One region of the Paenibacillus sp. Cedars genome, then DNA from elsewhere that is predicted to be linked to it. Evidence: riboswitches for the same ligand, from Rfam matches in the RefSeq annotation. Region 1 holds a riboswitch; each other region holds the start of a gene.
What was found. Region 1 has a riboswitch for cobalamin ahead of metE (5-methyltetrahydropteroyltriglutamate--homocysteine S-methyltransferase). Riboswitches for the same ligand answer to the same signal wherever they lie in the genome.

Region 1 (4,547 bases):
ATGGGACTTGCCATCGTCAAGCAGCTTGTTGCAGCTCACGGCGGAGATGTATGGGCTGAAAGCGGGAAAGAGCAAGCAGGTGGAAGCTGCTTCTATATTCGGATACCCAAGGAAATTCCCGTCGATTCCAGAAGACAACAACAGGAAGTACAGAGGCAGGAGTCATCTATATAAAAAAAACAGCAAGCGCTCTGCTTTAAGCAAGAGCGCTTGCCTGTTTTCTTACTTCAACCCTTTAAGATTGATTAACGGACAATACCTCTCGATATTGGGAAGCTGCTGCAACCATGTTGCGCAGGGCAGCTACGGTTTCATCGCGCCCGCGCGTCTTCAATCCGCAGTCGGGGTTGATCCAGAACAGTTCGGGATCCAGTACGGACAACGCACGCTTAATCATCTGGGTCATCTCATCGACTTCCGGAACGCGCGGGCTGTGAATATCGTAAACGCCAAGGCCGATGCCATGATCATACGTATGCTCCTCGAAGCTCCCGATCAGCTCGCCGTGACTTCGTGAAGTCTCGATGGATATCACGTCGGCATCCAGGGCGCGAATGGAATCGATAATGTCATGGAATTCGCAATAGCACATATGGGTATGAATTTGGGTTGTATCCTTCACGGATGAGGTGGACAGACGGAATGCCTTCACCGACCAATCCAGATATGCCTGCCAATCTTCACGCTTAAGCGGCAATCCTTCACGAAGCGCCGGCTCGTCAACCTGGATCATCTCGATGCCTGCTTGCTCCAGTGCGTTAACCTCAAGTCGGAGAGCCAGGGCGATCTGATAAGCGACCAATTCTCTTGATATGTCGTCGCGAACGAAGGACCAGTTCAGGATCGTGATCGGTCCGGTTAACATCCCCTTGACGGGTTTCGAGGTCAGGCTCTGTGCATATACGGTTTCCTTCACGGTCATCGGGTTCACGAACTCAACGTCTCCATAGATGACGGGAGGTTTGACGCAGCGCGATCCGTAGGACTGAACCCAGCCGTTAGCTGTAAAGGAAAACCCATCCAATTTTTCTCCGAAAAATTCTACCATATCAGTCCGTTCAAACTCCCCGTGAACGAGAACATCCAGGCCGATGTCTTCTTGAATCTCAATCCAGGCGCGAGTTTGCTCGGCGAGGAAGGTTTCATACTGCTCGGCAGACCATTCGCCACTTCTCCAGTTCTTCCGGGCCTGCCGAACTTCGGTCGACTGAGGGAAACTTCCGATGGTTGTGGTAGGGAGGAGCGGGAGATTCCATTTCTTCTGCTGGGCTTTGCGCCGCTCTTCAAACGACAGCGCTCGAGTCGGATTCAATCCGACAACCTTGGACGTTTCTTTCTGTACCTGTTCGTTATTCCGCAGCGATGATTGATTCATGGCGGCTACGGCCTGGTTATGCTCTTTCAGCTGCTCGGAAACGGACTCAATCCCATTATTGAGCGCGCTAGTGAGCAGCGTCAATTCGTCCAGCTTCTCATTGGCAAAAGATAACGCCTGGCGAAGTACGGGGTCCAGCTTATCCTCATAAGCTGTGGATACGGGAACATGGAGCAGGCTGCAGCTCGGCTGTATCACATATTGAGAAGGCTTCACCTTTTGGGAGAGGGTGTCCAGCAATTCCAGCTTGGCATCGAGATCTGAACGCCAGATGTTACGCCCGTTGATAAGACCAACCCCCAGTACCTTATCCTCAGGAAATCCGTGCTTGAGCAGCTGTTCGGTATTACCATCCAGGCCGTGTACGAAATCAAGCCCGATGCCTTGCACAGGCAAGGAGATGATCTCTACATAATGGCTGACCGAATCGAAGTAGGTTTGGAGCATGATCCGGATCGCCGGAGCCGCTGCATGAAGTTTTTTGTATACGGATGATACAAGCGCCAATTCATCTTTGGTTAATGAAGTAACCAGAATCGGTTCGTCGAACTGCACCCACTGAACACCTTCCTGCTCCAGCTCCTTCAGGATTACCGCATACAAATCCGTGAACTGGTCCAGCAAGGACTCGAATTGATCCGGGGTGTAGCCTTTAGACAGCTTAAGGAAGGTATAGGGACCGACAAGAACAGGTTTACCTTCGATACCTAGCGAGGATTTGGCTTCACGGTAAGCTTCTAGCGGCTTGTTGACCGTAAGATGTGGTTTGGCATCCTGAAGTTCCGGTACAATGTAGTGATAGTTCGTGTTAAACCATTTGGTCATCTCGCACGCGGCAGCACCTTGACTGCCGCGAGCCATGGCAAAATAGACACTCAGCGGTACAGGACCACCATCGTACTTGAAACGCTGTGGCACCAAGCCAAACATCACCGACATGTCGAGCATATGGTCGTACATTGTAAAATCATGAACCGGAATAAGGTCGATGCCTTTCTCCTGTTGAATGCGTAAACGGTCCAACCGAATGTCGTCCAACTTGGATAGAAGTTCGTGTTCCTCAAGCTTGCCGCTCCAGAAGGATTCCAATGCTTTTTTCCATTCGCGATTTGCTCCGATTCTCGGATAGCCGAGATTGCTGCTTTGAACATTTGCCAACAATATCTTCGCCTCCACCAACATATTTAAATGACTGAATAAAAAAAGACGCCTTTACCCCGATCAAAATATCAAGGGTAAAGACGCCTCCGTTGTGTACATACGGATGCTGCGATCTTTAACACCTCCCTATCTCCCGTAGGTAAGCAGTGTTGTCAGAATAGGCAGGTCTCCTGGCTCCAGAATCAAGGTCTGCCATGGCCTTCCCGATCAAAAGCTGATCAGTGGCATCATCCGATGGCAAACTCCTCTGTTACAGTGGCGGGACCGCGTTGGTGTTGCACCAAACTTCCCTTTTAAGCTGAAATTGAAGAGGCTTCAACATCAGCACCTATTCCCATTAATTAAATTTGATTGCTGAGTATCAAGGTACAATAAATTCCATAATTATGCAACCTATTTAAATGGAGGTTGTCTTACGCAAAAAAAACCGGATCAGAAGATCCGGTTTTTCCACCCCATTAACTTGGCAGCGGCCTCAACATAATAGTAATCGCCATAGATCAGGGAGACGTTGATATTTTGGTCACCAGGCCGATGGCCTGTTGCCTCTTTCAGTATGCCTTCATAATTCGGATCATCCCATTCAGCGTAACGAGTCGTCAAGGAGTCGATGATGCGCAAGGCACTTCTGCGGTACACCGCGCTTTCGGTTTGCGGTACCTGATCTGCGAGCTCAAGCAAACCCGAAGCAGCGCAGGATGCCGCTGACGTATCTCGGGGTTCTGCCGCAATGAAGAGAGATTCAGCTGATTGATGGGTTGCTGCTGTTGCGGGTGTTTCCAGCTTCTCGGGTTCCGCACGAAAATCCCAGAGCGGTATGGAATCCTCCTCAAGGGACGCGACAAAGAAATGCGCCACGCGTTTCGCGGCGTCCAGATATCGTATATCACCGGTATACCGGTACGTGTTGGCCATGCCATGCAAGGCCCAGGCAGCGCCCCGGCTCCAGGCGGATTCGGGTCCCAGTCCTTGTCCTCCGAGCGCTTCCATGAATTCCCCGGTGAACGGATCAAACCGACAAATGTGCCGAACGGAGCCGTCCGGTCTTATAAAATGCTCCACTACCGTATTGGCCTGCTCTCTGGCAATATGCGCATATCTCGGATCACCTGTCTCCTCGGAGGCCCAGAACAGGAGGGAGAGGTTCATGGTGGAGTCAATGATGGACCAGCCTTCATTCCCGTGATTCCAGGAGGTAGGTTTCACCTGATTCCAGGCACGAATAAACCGTCCCGCGGGATTGTATCTTCCAGCCAGCAGGGTAGCGGCCAGCACCCCTCTGCGCCTGGCATCCTGATCTCCGGTCAGCTTATGTTTGATTACGGCCGTCGGCAGAAACTGAAAGCCTACATCATGATGAAAGTTGCTCTCTGCAATAATGGCCTGCTCAAGTCTCATGTCCCATTCCCAAGCCCATTCCTTATACTGCGGCTGCTTGGTCATATCATACATAATCCACAGCATTCCCGGCCAAAAACCGGAGGTCCACCAATCGATCCGGGTGGAATCATAGATCCCGTTCCTGGTTGCATGGGGAACCTTGTCTGCCAGCTGCTCCGCCATGCGTGATAGTTTGGCCTCGAGTCGTTCCCATAATAACGCATAGGATGCGATCGCTTCCTGCTGTTGTCCGTTCATCGTAACCCTCCCAGAACTTATGGTATAGATCGGCTGATTTTTCGTTTCTGCTGAGACCTATTGTTCCATAGAAAGGCGATAAATTCTATACGCGGAGCAGAAGAACTATTGAAATAACAAGCCGATGCTAAAAAAACACAAGCAGCCTTCTGCACCTAAAAAAAACACAAGGGAAGCGATCAACTTCCATTGCTGCCCGTACCTGAAAACTTATAGGATAAGGATATTCATCACATCCATTTCATAAGGAGGCGAAAGCCGTTGCCGCAAATTACGATTAAAATGTATGAGGGACGCTCGGATGAGCAGAAGAGCGAAATCATTGATGTTTTTACAAGAGAGTTGTCCCGTATTATTGATCGTGAACCCGAAT
Region 2 (4,547 bases), 2.8 Mb from region 1:
GCCACGCAGCCGGTTCGTTGCGCGCCACGAAATATCGTTACCCAGATAACTGACAGCCACCGTAATCAGCTGGTTAATGACAGCCACAACCAGGAATAATCCCGCCAGCTGAATCAGGCTGGCCAGAACACCGCCACCAGCTGCCGTATCGATAAACCGTTTAATAATCTGCGGATTCAGCAGCTGCAAGCCCGTCGACGTCAACAGCATAATAAGCAGAAGCAGCAGTCGTCCTTTGACCGGCTTCAAATATCGCAGCAGCCACGACATAGAAACCTTTTCTTTTTTGGGCACAGTGCCCACCCCCATATGCAAGCAAGTATGTACGAACCTCCATCACCCAAAAAAACAAGGCATGGCGGCAGTAAATCATTACCAGTCTACATGAAAACCACAGCCATTCCTAGGTAAAGAATAATTATAATGGGATGTGCGTTTATTCAGGAATGCATGATACATAAGTGTCGCAGCCACGCGAAATTTCCCGGTTGGACATGACTATGAAGAAAGCTCATTTATTTTTTTATTCCTATATAAATCTTCCAAGTCAAGACCCGCTTCAAAAAAAATCGAATCCCATAATTCAGCATACTCGTATATGTATAATAGAGTGACGTGCAACTTTTTGGAGGTGGGCATAATGAATACTGGGATCAGTGGATTAGACGGACTGGATGAAGAGAAGCTATTGGAAATTCGAGAAAATGCCTTAAAGCTCTCAGATATGAAACAAGAGGTGCCCGTGGAAGAACTGTTCTCGGAATCATTTATTCAACGGCATACCAAGTTTTCTTCCATAGATCACTTGCTGAAAGCTGCTGGTTACGAGGGAAGCACGGATGAAGATTTTGACATATTCATACAAGGAAGTACGATTAACCCGTTTATCGTTGAACATACCCCATTTCGAAGCTGGAAGGATTTTCAGGAATTAGCCGTATCCGCCTATATCACGAAATGGCTGGGATTCTAAATAATGTTGGCAGAATATCAGGTCCACACTAAGGTCTAGTTGAGGATCGAAAGAGCAGAAGACCAAAGAAGCCCCTCTAACCGAAGTTAGAGGGGCTTCTGATATATTTTTTAAGGGGTGCTTTTATTATATGCTGCGAATCTTAATGGGAGATTAAATTTTAATTAAGGGGAACTAAAATGTGGCTGGACGATTGGCTCATGGGTTATGGGTTATCGTTGCTGTCTTTGTTTTATTGTCCCATCCCACGGTTGCACCCAGTGCCTCGGCAGTCGCCCGAAGCGGTACATAGGTCACCCCGTTAATCAGCTTGCCATCCTGAATTGGTTTGCCGTTTACAATAACATTCACCTTATCACTCACCTCACCAGCCGCCTCCTTCTTTTGCAACCCGAGATATTTTGCAATGCCGGCAACATGACCTTCGATGAGGGCACCCACGACATCCTCTCTCTTAAGCTTGGCTGCATCCGCGGCAACATCAACAAACAAATTTTCTGTCAGTACCGCAGGCATGTTCGATTCACGGACCATGTGCAGGTTCTTTGCCTTCTGCCCCCTGTCGATTACGTTAAAAGGCTTTAAGGCCGTCATAATCTCGGTATGAAGCACATTTTGCAAAGAGGCTGTTGCAGCCGACGTATGCGTGTACTTATAGGATTCGAAGCCACCGGCTCCTCCTCCTGCATTACAGTGGACGGAAACCAGGATATCTGCCCCAGCCTTGTTGGCCGCCTCGGTCCGCTCCATTAGCGTAGGAAAAACATCCGCAGATCTGGAGAGCAGCACCTGCACGCCATTGTACTCGGCCTCCAGCCGGTTTTTCACGCTCAGGGACACCGCTAGCACGATGTCCTTTTCCAACAGACCATGAGCAGCCGCTCCGGTATCTTTTCCACCGTGGCCTGGATCAATAAATACCTTCTTCATCTCCCTTCACCTCATCTTTCCGAGCCGCAGCCCGTTTCATCTTTTCGACAGCGAAGGCCACGAACAAACTCGAATAATATGAATCGCTTACTATGTAATATATGATATAAAATGCCGAATGATAGGGCGCTCTCTCCTTAACAGGAATAGCCCCCGGATCACCCAGGGGCACAAAAAACACGCCTTGCGGCGCCATTTTTATATCATTCCAGCCAGAAATCAGGATATGATCTCCTTGCAATGAACATGCTGGTGAAGGGAATTGAACCCCCGACCTACGCATTACGAGTGCGTTGCTCTACCCCTGAGCTACACCAGCATATGTGGTTCGAAAACAAGCCTCCACGAACAGCAAAATTATTATAATACTTTAGCAGCAAAATACAAGTCCCAGCCTAGCCCTTGCAATAAGCAAGATTATCCGCCTAATTTTTCCTGCACCGATTGAATCTTTTGCTTGCTGGAGGAGACTTGATCCCTGCGGTCGTCAATCTTGACCGAAGTCGATACGCGCTGGGCTCCGGATAGAAATGGCGCCTCATGCAGAGCTTCAATCGCTCGCCAGATCATATTCAGCTCGCCCTCTATGATGGTGCTCATCGAAGTCAGCTCATATGTAATCCCGTCCTGTTGTTTCAATATACGCTGCATCTCGGCCACATAAGAGCTTAAGCTCGTTGTTGCTGTTCCAATCGGAATCACCGTCACTTCCGCTATAGCCAATACCAAAACCTCCCTCGCAACATCTCATATAAAGAACTCTTCAATCTCCAGACACAGATATCATATCAATTCTGATCACTCATATCAAAGCCCTTGACTCGCTATTCACAATAAAAAATAGTCTGCTCCTTCCACCACAGATCCAGTACGCAACTATCGTATTTTGTCAAAACGATAATATACGTGGTATCTGTGCAGAAAAGGTCGCATTCGGTCACAATCCAGGAAATGTTATGGCCTTTTGACAGTTTCTTAGCTGGCACAATGACCGCTCGTTTGCTATAATTCTTTTTGCGTTCAATTTTAAGAATATGGTTTACAAACACAATATATTGGGTTAAATTAGATAAACAACAACCAAATATAGTGTGTATAGGTGCCGGAACAACCTATAAGGCGGTCCGGCTTAATAGGGAAGCATGGTGTAAATCCATCACGGTCCCGCCACTGTAAGGGCTCTCGGCTATTTATCCTATCTAGGCCGAACCAAATCATGGAATATTCTTCTGGAGGACCTCATCAAGGTCTTGGGGAAGGCTCCGATTTGTCAAAGTCCGAGTCAGGAGACCTGCCTGTACGCAGCCAACACCAACCTACGGGACATTAGGTAAGTGTTCGTTAAACTTGCGTCTGTACATAACATCATGCCCCTTCAAGGGCTTATGTCAAACGTCATTCACGAATCACAGCGCACGGACATTTTCAAGCCTGCGGGTTTTAGAAAATGTTTTTTTGATGTCCTTTTTCATATTTCCCCCTAAGAAAGCGAGGAATTATTCATGCCCCAGCTCGTAGTTAAACCGAACAACCGTCAGCTCGCCTTTGATGAAATACGCCTCTCTGTCTATGCCGACCGCAATCTGAAAGGATTGGACATGCTTGATAAAGAGCGCCTGCTTCGCGGCGTAAATGCTAAACTGCGCGGTGAGCAAGTCACCGGCGAAGAAATCAGCAGCGCCTTCACGATGTCCGCGCTTGAGCTTGTGACAAAAGAAGAGCCGAATTGGAAGTTTGCAGCTGCGCGTTCGTTTCTGACCTCTTTATATAAAAAAGCGGCCACCAACCGCCGATACAAAGCCTACCCGGAAGAGCCTTACGGTGCCTTCTACCCGCTCATCACAGAGCTTGTACAGAAGGGCATCTATCGCGAGGATCTTCTGACCAGCTACACCAAGGAGCAAATCGAAGAGCTCGGCGAATGCATCGATCCAAGCCGCGATCTGCTGTTTGATTACATTGGTCTTTTGACACTGGCTGAGCGTTATTTGGCAACCGACTTTGACGGTCGTGTCATGGAACTTCCGCAAGAACGCTACATGGTAATCGCAATGTTCCTCATGCACAACGAGCCAGCCGACAAACGTATTGACCTTGTAAAAGAAGCCTACTGGGCGATGAGCAACCTGTACATGACAGCTGCCACACCGACCATGTCCAATGCAGGCAAAAAAGTAGCAGGCCAGCTCTCCAGCTGCTTCATTGATACCGTTGACGACTCTCTGGAAGGCATCTTCGATTCCAACACCGATATTGCCCGTCTCAGCAAAATGGGTGGCGGCATTGGCGTGTACCTCGGTAAAGTCCGTGCACGCGGCTCGGATATCCGCGGTCACAAGAACACCAGCTCCGGCGTTATCCCTTGGATTCGCCAATTGAACAACACTGCCGTAAGCGTTGACCAATTGGGAACTCGTAAAGGAGCCATCGCGGTTTATCTGGATGTGTTCCACAAAGATATTCTGTCCTTCCTGGATCTGAAGCTGAACAACGGTGACGAGCGTATGAGAGCCCATGACGTGTTCCATGGCATCTGTCTACCTGACCTGTTTATGGAGGCTGTAGAGGCCCGTGAGGAGTGGAGCCTGTTCTGTCCTCATGAAGTGAAGAAGATCATGGGCTGGAAAGACGAGAACGGCCGTCC
Region 3 (4,547 bases), 1.5 Mb from region 1:
GGCAGGGTGTAACCTCCAGCAAAGGAGTATTCCATCCCGAAAAAAATCAGGGATGCTGCGCCAAGCGCAGCACCCGAGGATACACCGAGCGTGAACGGATCCGCCAGCGGATTACGCAATACGCCCTGAAAGGCAGCCCCGGCTACCGCCAGGGAAGCTCCAACAAGCATCCCCAGCAAAATCCGCGGTAACCTCACCTTCATCAGAATTTGTTCGGATGAAGCTTCCCAGCTCGGGAGGATGGAATCGCCGATCCCCGGCAGCCGGTGCAGCAGCATCGCCCCAATCTCTCTCACAGGCAGGTGAACGGATCCGATTCCGAGACTGACAACCAAGGTTAGCAGCAATAGGATAACGCCGGCCGCACCGAATCCTGCAAGTTTTTTATTCATGGATTCATCAGTTCCGGGTAAACGGCCTTCGCCACTTCAATCAGTCCTTGCGTAACGCGGGGACCCGGACGGCTCAGCAGGTTGGCATCTACGGCAATGACCTGATCGTTCTTGATGGCTTCGATCTGATCCCAGCCTCCGCGCTCTTTAATGAGTTGATCCAGTGTTTTTTTGGTCGCTTCATCAACCACATCGTCCGTGTACAGAATGACATCCGGGTTCGCAGCGATAATCTTTTCTTCGCTGATTTCGAACCAGCCTTCCGTATCGCCAGCTGCATTAACACCGCCGGCTGCAGTGATGATCTCATCCATAAATTCGCCTTTGCCTACAGTCCATCCCGGGGAGAACTCGACGTACACCTTCTTCTTGTCTTCATCCTTCACGGATTTCACAGCTTCCGTAACGGATGCCAGTTCCTGCTTCATCTGATCTACGACCGCTTTGGCATCAGCTTGACGATCGGTAATTTGTCCGATCAGCTCAATGTTCTCCATCACGGCATCGATGGTTTTCGGATCATTGACAAACAGGGTTACGCCAAGCTCACGCAGTTTCTCGGCATTCTGTGCATTCATCGAAGCGGTAAACACCACATCGGCATCAGCTGCAATAATAGCCTCTTCATTCACTTGGAATCCGCCCAATTTGGGCTTGGATTTCGCGGCTTCCGGATAATCGTCATTATCCGATACGCCTACGATTTCCTCATCCAGACCCAGAGCAAACAGCTTTTCCGTCTCGGACGGAGTCAAGGATGCAATCTTAGCCGGCGCTTTATCAAACGTCATTTCAACCCCGGTTGAATCCTTAACCGTTAATGGATACGTGGTCTTAAGCTCCTCACTGGAGTCGGCTGGCGCTTCGTTGGTCTGTCCTTGCTCCTGTGCAGCTTGCGGCGTGGTTTCTTTCGGTGCCGCTTCTTCCCCGCCACAGCCGATCAAGGCCAGAGCCATCAGTATGGCTACCAGAAATACGGACCATGTTTTGTTTATTGCTTTCATCTCTTCAAATCCCCCTAAACATAATTGAGAACCTGGCGCTGTACGTCTAAATTCCTTCAACCGATCCCCTGAGCAGGAAGAAAAACGTCAATCGTCATACTCCAAAGAAGCAAAAATCCCTGATTCCTCGTAAATAAGGACTCAGGGATTACGTTTTAACGTAAGGACACCTGGATAACCGTTCACAGATAGCGCCTTAAACTGCCGTCCGCACGGGACTGCAAAACGTAATCCTCTCCTCGAAGGACCGTCATTCATTCGCTAAGGGCAGGTCTCCTGACTTACAGGCTGTAACGACTTCCCCGCCTTCCCAAGCGCTGACGCTCAGTGGCATGTGGAGAAGTCCCTGCTTCACAGTGGCGGGACCGTGCCGGACTTGCACCGGCTTCCCTATTAACCCGGCAGAAGACATGAATAACCTCTTCTGTCCGGGACCCTCGCAAACAATATGAATTTATTTATGATAGGCCAAGCATGGTTTCTCTGCACAAGATTATAGGCGATAAACCATCGCCTTACAACTGGAAGTTTCGCTCGTTTCAAGGGTTTAACGATATTGGTTTTTCCCGTTATCGTTCATTCCTCGCCAAAATCGTACGATTTCATTTATTCGTTTACCCGTACGCCTCGCCAGCGTGCTCCGTCCCAGGCCAGCTGCAGCTGGAGCACCTCGCCCGGCGATACCGACGTAGCCCAGAATTCTGTATCCGGGAGGGTTGCCGCTGCAATCTGCCGGATGACGCCCCCGTGGGTGACTACAAGCACGTCCATATCGAGCACCCCCGGCTGAGTCTCAGTATCGTGGCCCGCTGCTTCTGACTCTGACTCTGACTCTGACTCTGACTCTGACTCTGACTCTGACTCTGACTCTGACTCCAAGAGAATAGCGGGGCCTTCCTGCATCGACAATAACCCCTTCATATCCTGATACATTTCGGCCAGAAAAACCTCAATTCGGGAACAAAAAGATGGCCAACTCTCCCCGCTCGGCGGCGTAACCGTTCCCGGGTTGTCGATCCAGCGCCGATAAGCCGCATTTTCCTTCAAATCCTCGTAGGTTTTTCCTTCCCAATCGCCAAAATCAAACTCCCGCAGCTTCCTGTCATAACAGACACCGGGAATAACGCTGCCAAGCTCGACCTCATTTGTAATGCCGGGCATATGTAAATCCGACAGGATGCAGTTCAGTGTTTGTCTACAACGAAGGAGATCACTGCAATAGACCTTGGCAAAATGCCTGGAGCGAAACTCCTCCCGCAGCGGAAGCAGCTGTTCCAGCCCTTCCATCAGAGCCCCCTGATCCTCGTGACCCAGGTAACGGCGTTCCTCATTCCACTGCGTACGGCCATGACGAACAAGATGCAGGTTCAGTCTTACAGCCATAACGCACCTCCGGCTGCTGTAATCAGCCCCAGCACCGCTGTGCCGAGTACCGTGAACAGAATGGATACGCCCAGCAGAAGCCGGGTTGTCACCCGAATATGCTCTGCATGAAGCGCACGTTCGGGATCGCCCATGTAAGCCCGGAACGAGATCACGCCTTGATAGGAATTCTCACCTCCCAGGCGAATGCCCAAGGCACCGGCAACCGCGGATTCCGGGAAGCCGCTGTTCGGGCTTGGATGCTTCCGTGCATCTCTTTTGACCATCGCAATCGCTTGCTTCCACTGCAATGAGAACATCGCAGCCACCACGGTTAACAGGCCTGCGGTCAGGCGCGCTGGTATCCAATTGGCGATATCGTCCAAACGGGCGGAAGCCCAGCCTAGGGACTCGTATTTCTCGTTTTTATAACCGACCATGGAATCGAGTGTATTCACCGCACGGTAGGCCATTGCAAGCGGCGCTCCGCCGATCAGGGCAAACAACAGCGGGGCGATCACCGCATCCACGATATTTTCCGCCACCGTCTCCACCGTTCCGCGTACAACCTCCGGCTCATCCAGATGGTCGGTGTCTCTGCCGACCACCATGCTAAGGGAGTATCTCGCTTTGGCGAGATTCCCGGAATTAAGATGGCTGTATACTTCCAGTCCGGCATCACGCAGCCCTTTTACAGCAATCGTAGTGGCTATGAGCACGATCTCCGCTCCCCAGGCAAGCCAAGGATGAATCGCCGCACACAACAGCAGCAGAAGCCAAGTCAGCACAAAGGAGCCGCCGGCCACAATCACCGGCAGCAGAATGCCCGCACGCTTCAGGCCTTGAGCCGTAGTCGCACGATGGCGTATCCATCCTTCCACCCGGCGAATGACCTTCCCCATGCCGATGACAGGATGGGGCAGCCATCTCGGATCCCCGATCAGTAAGTCCAGCAGCACGGCTGCCCAGATGACCCATATGGCTGTCATATCCGGTCCGCTCTCTCAGAGACAATACTCTCCGTAACACTGCGGTAAACGAGTTGGCCAATCATACCGCCCATATCGGTTGCAGTTCCGGCATAATGATGATTCACGCCGTAAGCGGGATTTCCGCTAACCCCCAAGACGATGGCATCGGTTGTCGTTCCGGTCGCGATGGCTCCCGTTTCATGATCCTTCACGCCCAGATCATGAAGTGCTGCGGCCTTTGCTTCCGTTGCCGTCAGGACGGCATTCACCATACAAGCAGGCGTCATCATCCCGTCGATCAACAGCATGATATTAATCGTGCCCGGCTGATAAGCGGCAAAGGTCGTACGGCTTGATCCTGCACGCGCAGCATTGCCCACACCAGCGGTGGCGCAGCATAGAATGGAGGCTTGTTCCCCACGCTCTTCCCATATGGATGCATATTTCAGTTTTACCGCTGTCATCAATCCCGCCGTAGAGCCAGCCGGATACCCGTGTTCCTCGATAAAGCTAAACATATCGTTTACGGGATCACTGCAATCGTAATGCCTGTCCACATAGCGGTTCACCAGATGATCCACACGCCCAAATCCGCCGCCATATATGGCACTGCTTAAGGAAACGGCCTGATCCGGCAGCGATATCCGAATATGCGGGTAATCCTGCTCCGCTTCCAGGAACACTGTCGTTCCCGGCCACGCTTCCGAACGGTAAAGGTGACTCTTGCTTGTTAGAAAAGGTACGGCCACGTTTCTCTCTCCCTGCTCCATGATCTTGTTAACTCCCCACCAAGTGCGCTGCCCATGTAACTGCCGTTC

Region 2: another riboswitch for cobalamin. It lies ahead of B9D94_RS25360 (ribonucleoside-diphosphate reductase subunit alpha); the one in region 1 lies ahead of metE (5-methyltetrahydropteroyltriglutamate--homocysteine S-methyltransferase).
Region 3: another riboswitch for cobalamin. It lies ahead of B9D94_RS05420 (ABC transporter substrate-binding protein); the one in region 1 lies ahead of metE (5-methyltetrahydropteroyltriglutamate--homocysteine S-methyltransferase).

What each region holds. Positions count from the first base shown of each region.
Region 1 is NZ_CP020866.1:2,326,013-2,330,559, forward strand. It holds gene B9D94_RS12360 (sensor histidine kinase) at 1-174, shown strand, start outside; gene metE (5-methyltetrahydropteroyltriglutamate--homocysteine S-methyltransferase) at 236-2,533, opposite strand; cobalamin riboswitch at 2,679-2,883, opposite strand; gene B9D94_RS12370 (glycoside hydrolase family 88 protein) at 2,969-4,174, opposite strand; gene B9D94_RS12375 (tautomerase family protein) at 4,436-4,547, shown strand, end outside.
Region 2 is NZ_CP020866.1:5,175,629-5,180,175, forward strand. It holds gene B9D94_RS25335 (ABC transporter ATP-binding protein) at 1-294, opposite strand, end outside; gene B9D94_RS25340 (hypothetical protein) at 641-973, shown strand; gene B9D94_RS25345 (N-acetylmuramoyl-L-alanine amidase) at 1,172-1,903, opposite strand; tRNA gene B9D94_RS25350 (tRNA-Thr) at 2,151-2,222, opposite strand; gene B9D94_RS25355 (MTH1187 family thiamine-binding protein) at 2,321-2,626, opposite strand; cobalamin riboswitch at 2,984-3,217, shown strand; gene B9D94_RS25360 (ribonucleoside-diphosphate reductase subunit alpha) at 3,406-4,547, shown strand, end outside.
Region 3 is NZ_CP020866.1:796,594-801,140, reverse strand. It holds gene B9D94_RS05425 (FecCD family ABC transporter permease) at 1-392, opposite strand, end outside; gene B9D94_RS05420 (ABC transporter substrate-binding protein) at 389-1,396, opposite strand; cobalamin riboswitch at 1,645-1,850, opposite strand; gene B9D94_RS05415 (histidine phosphatase family protein) at 2,003-2,779, opposite strand; gene cbiB (adenosylcobinamide-phosphate synthase CbiB) at 2,770-3,747, opposite strand; gene B9D94_RS05405 (adenosylcobinamide amidohydrolase) at 3,744-4,499, opposite strand.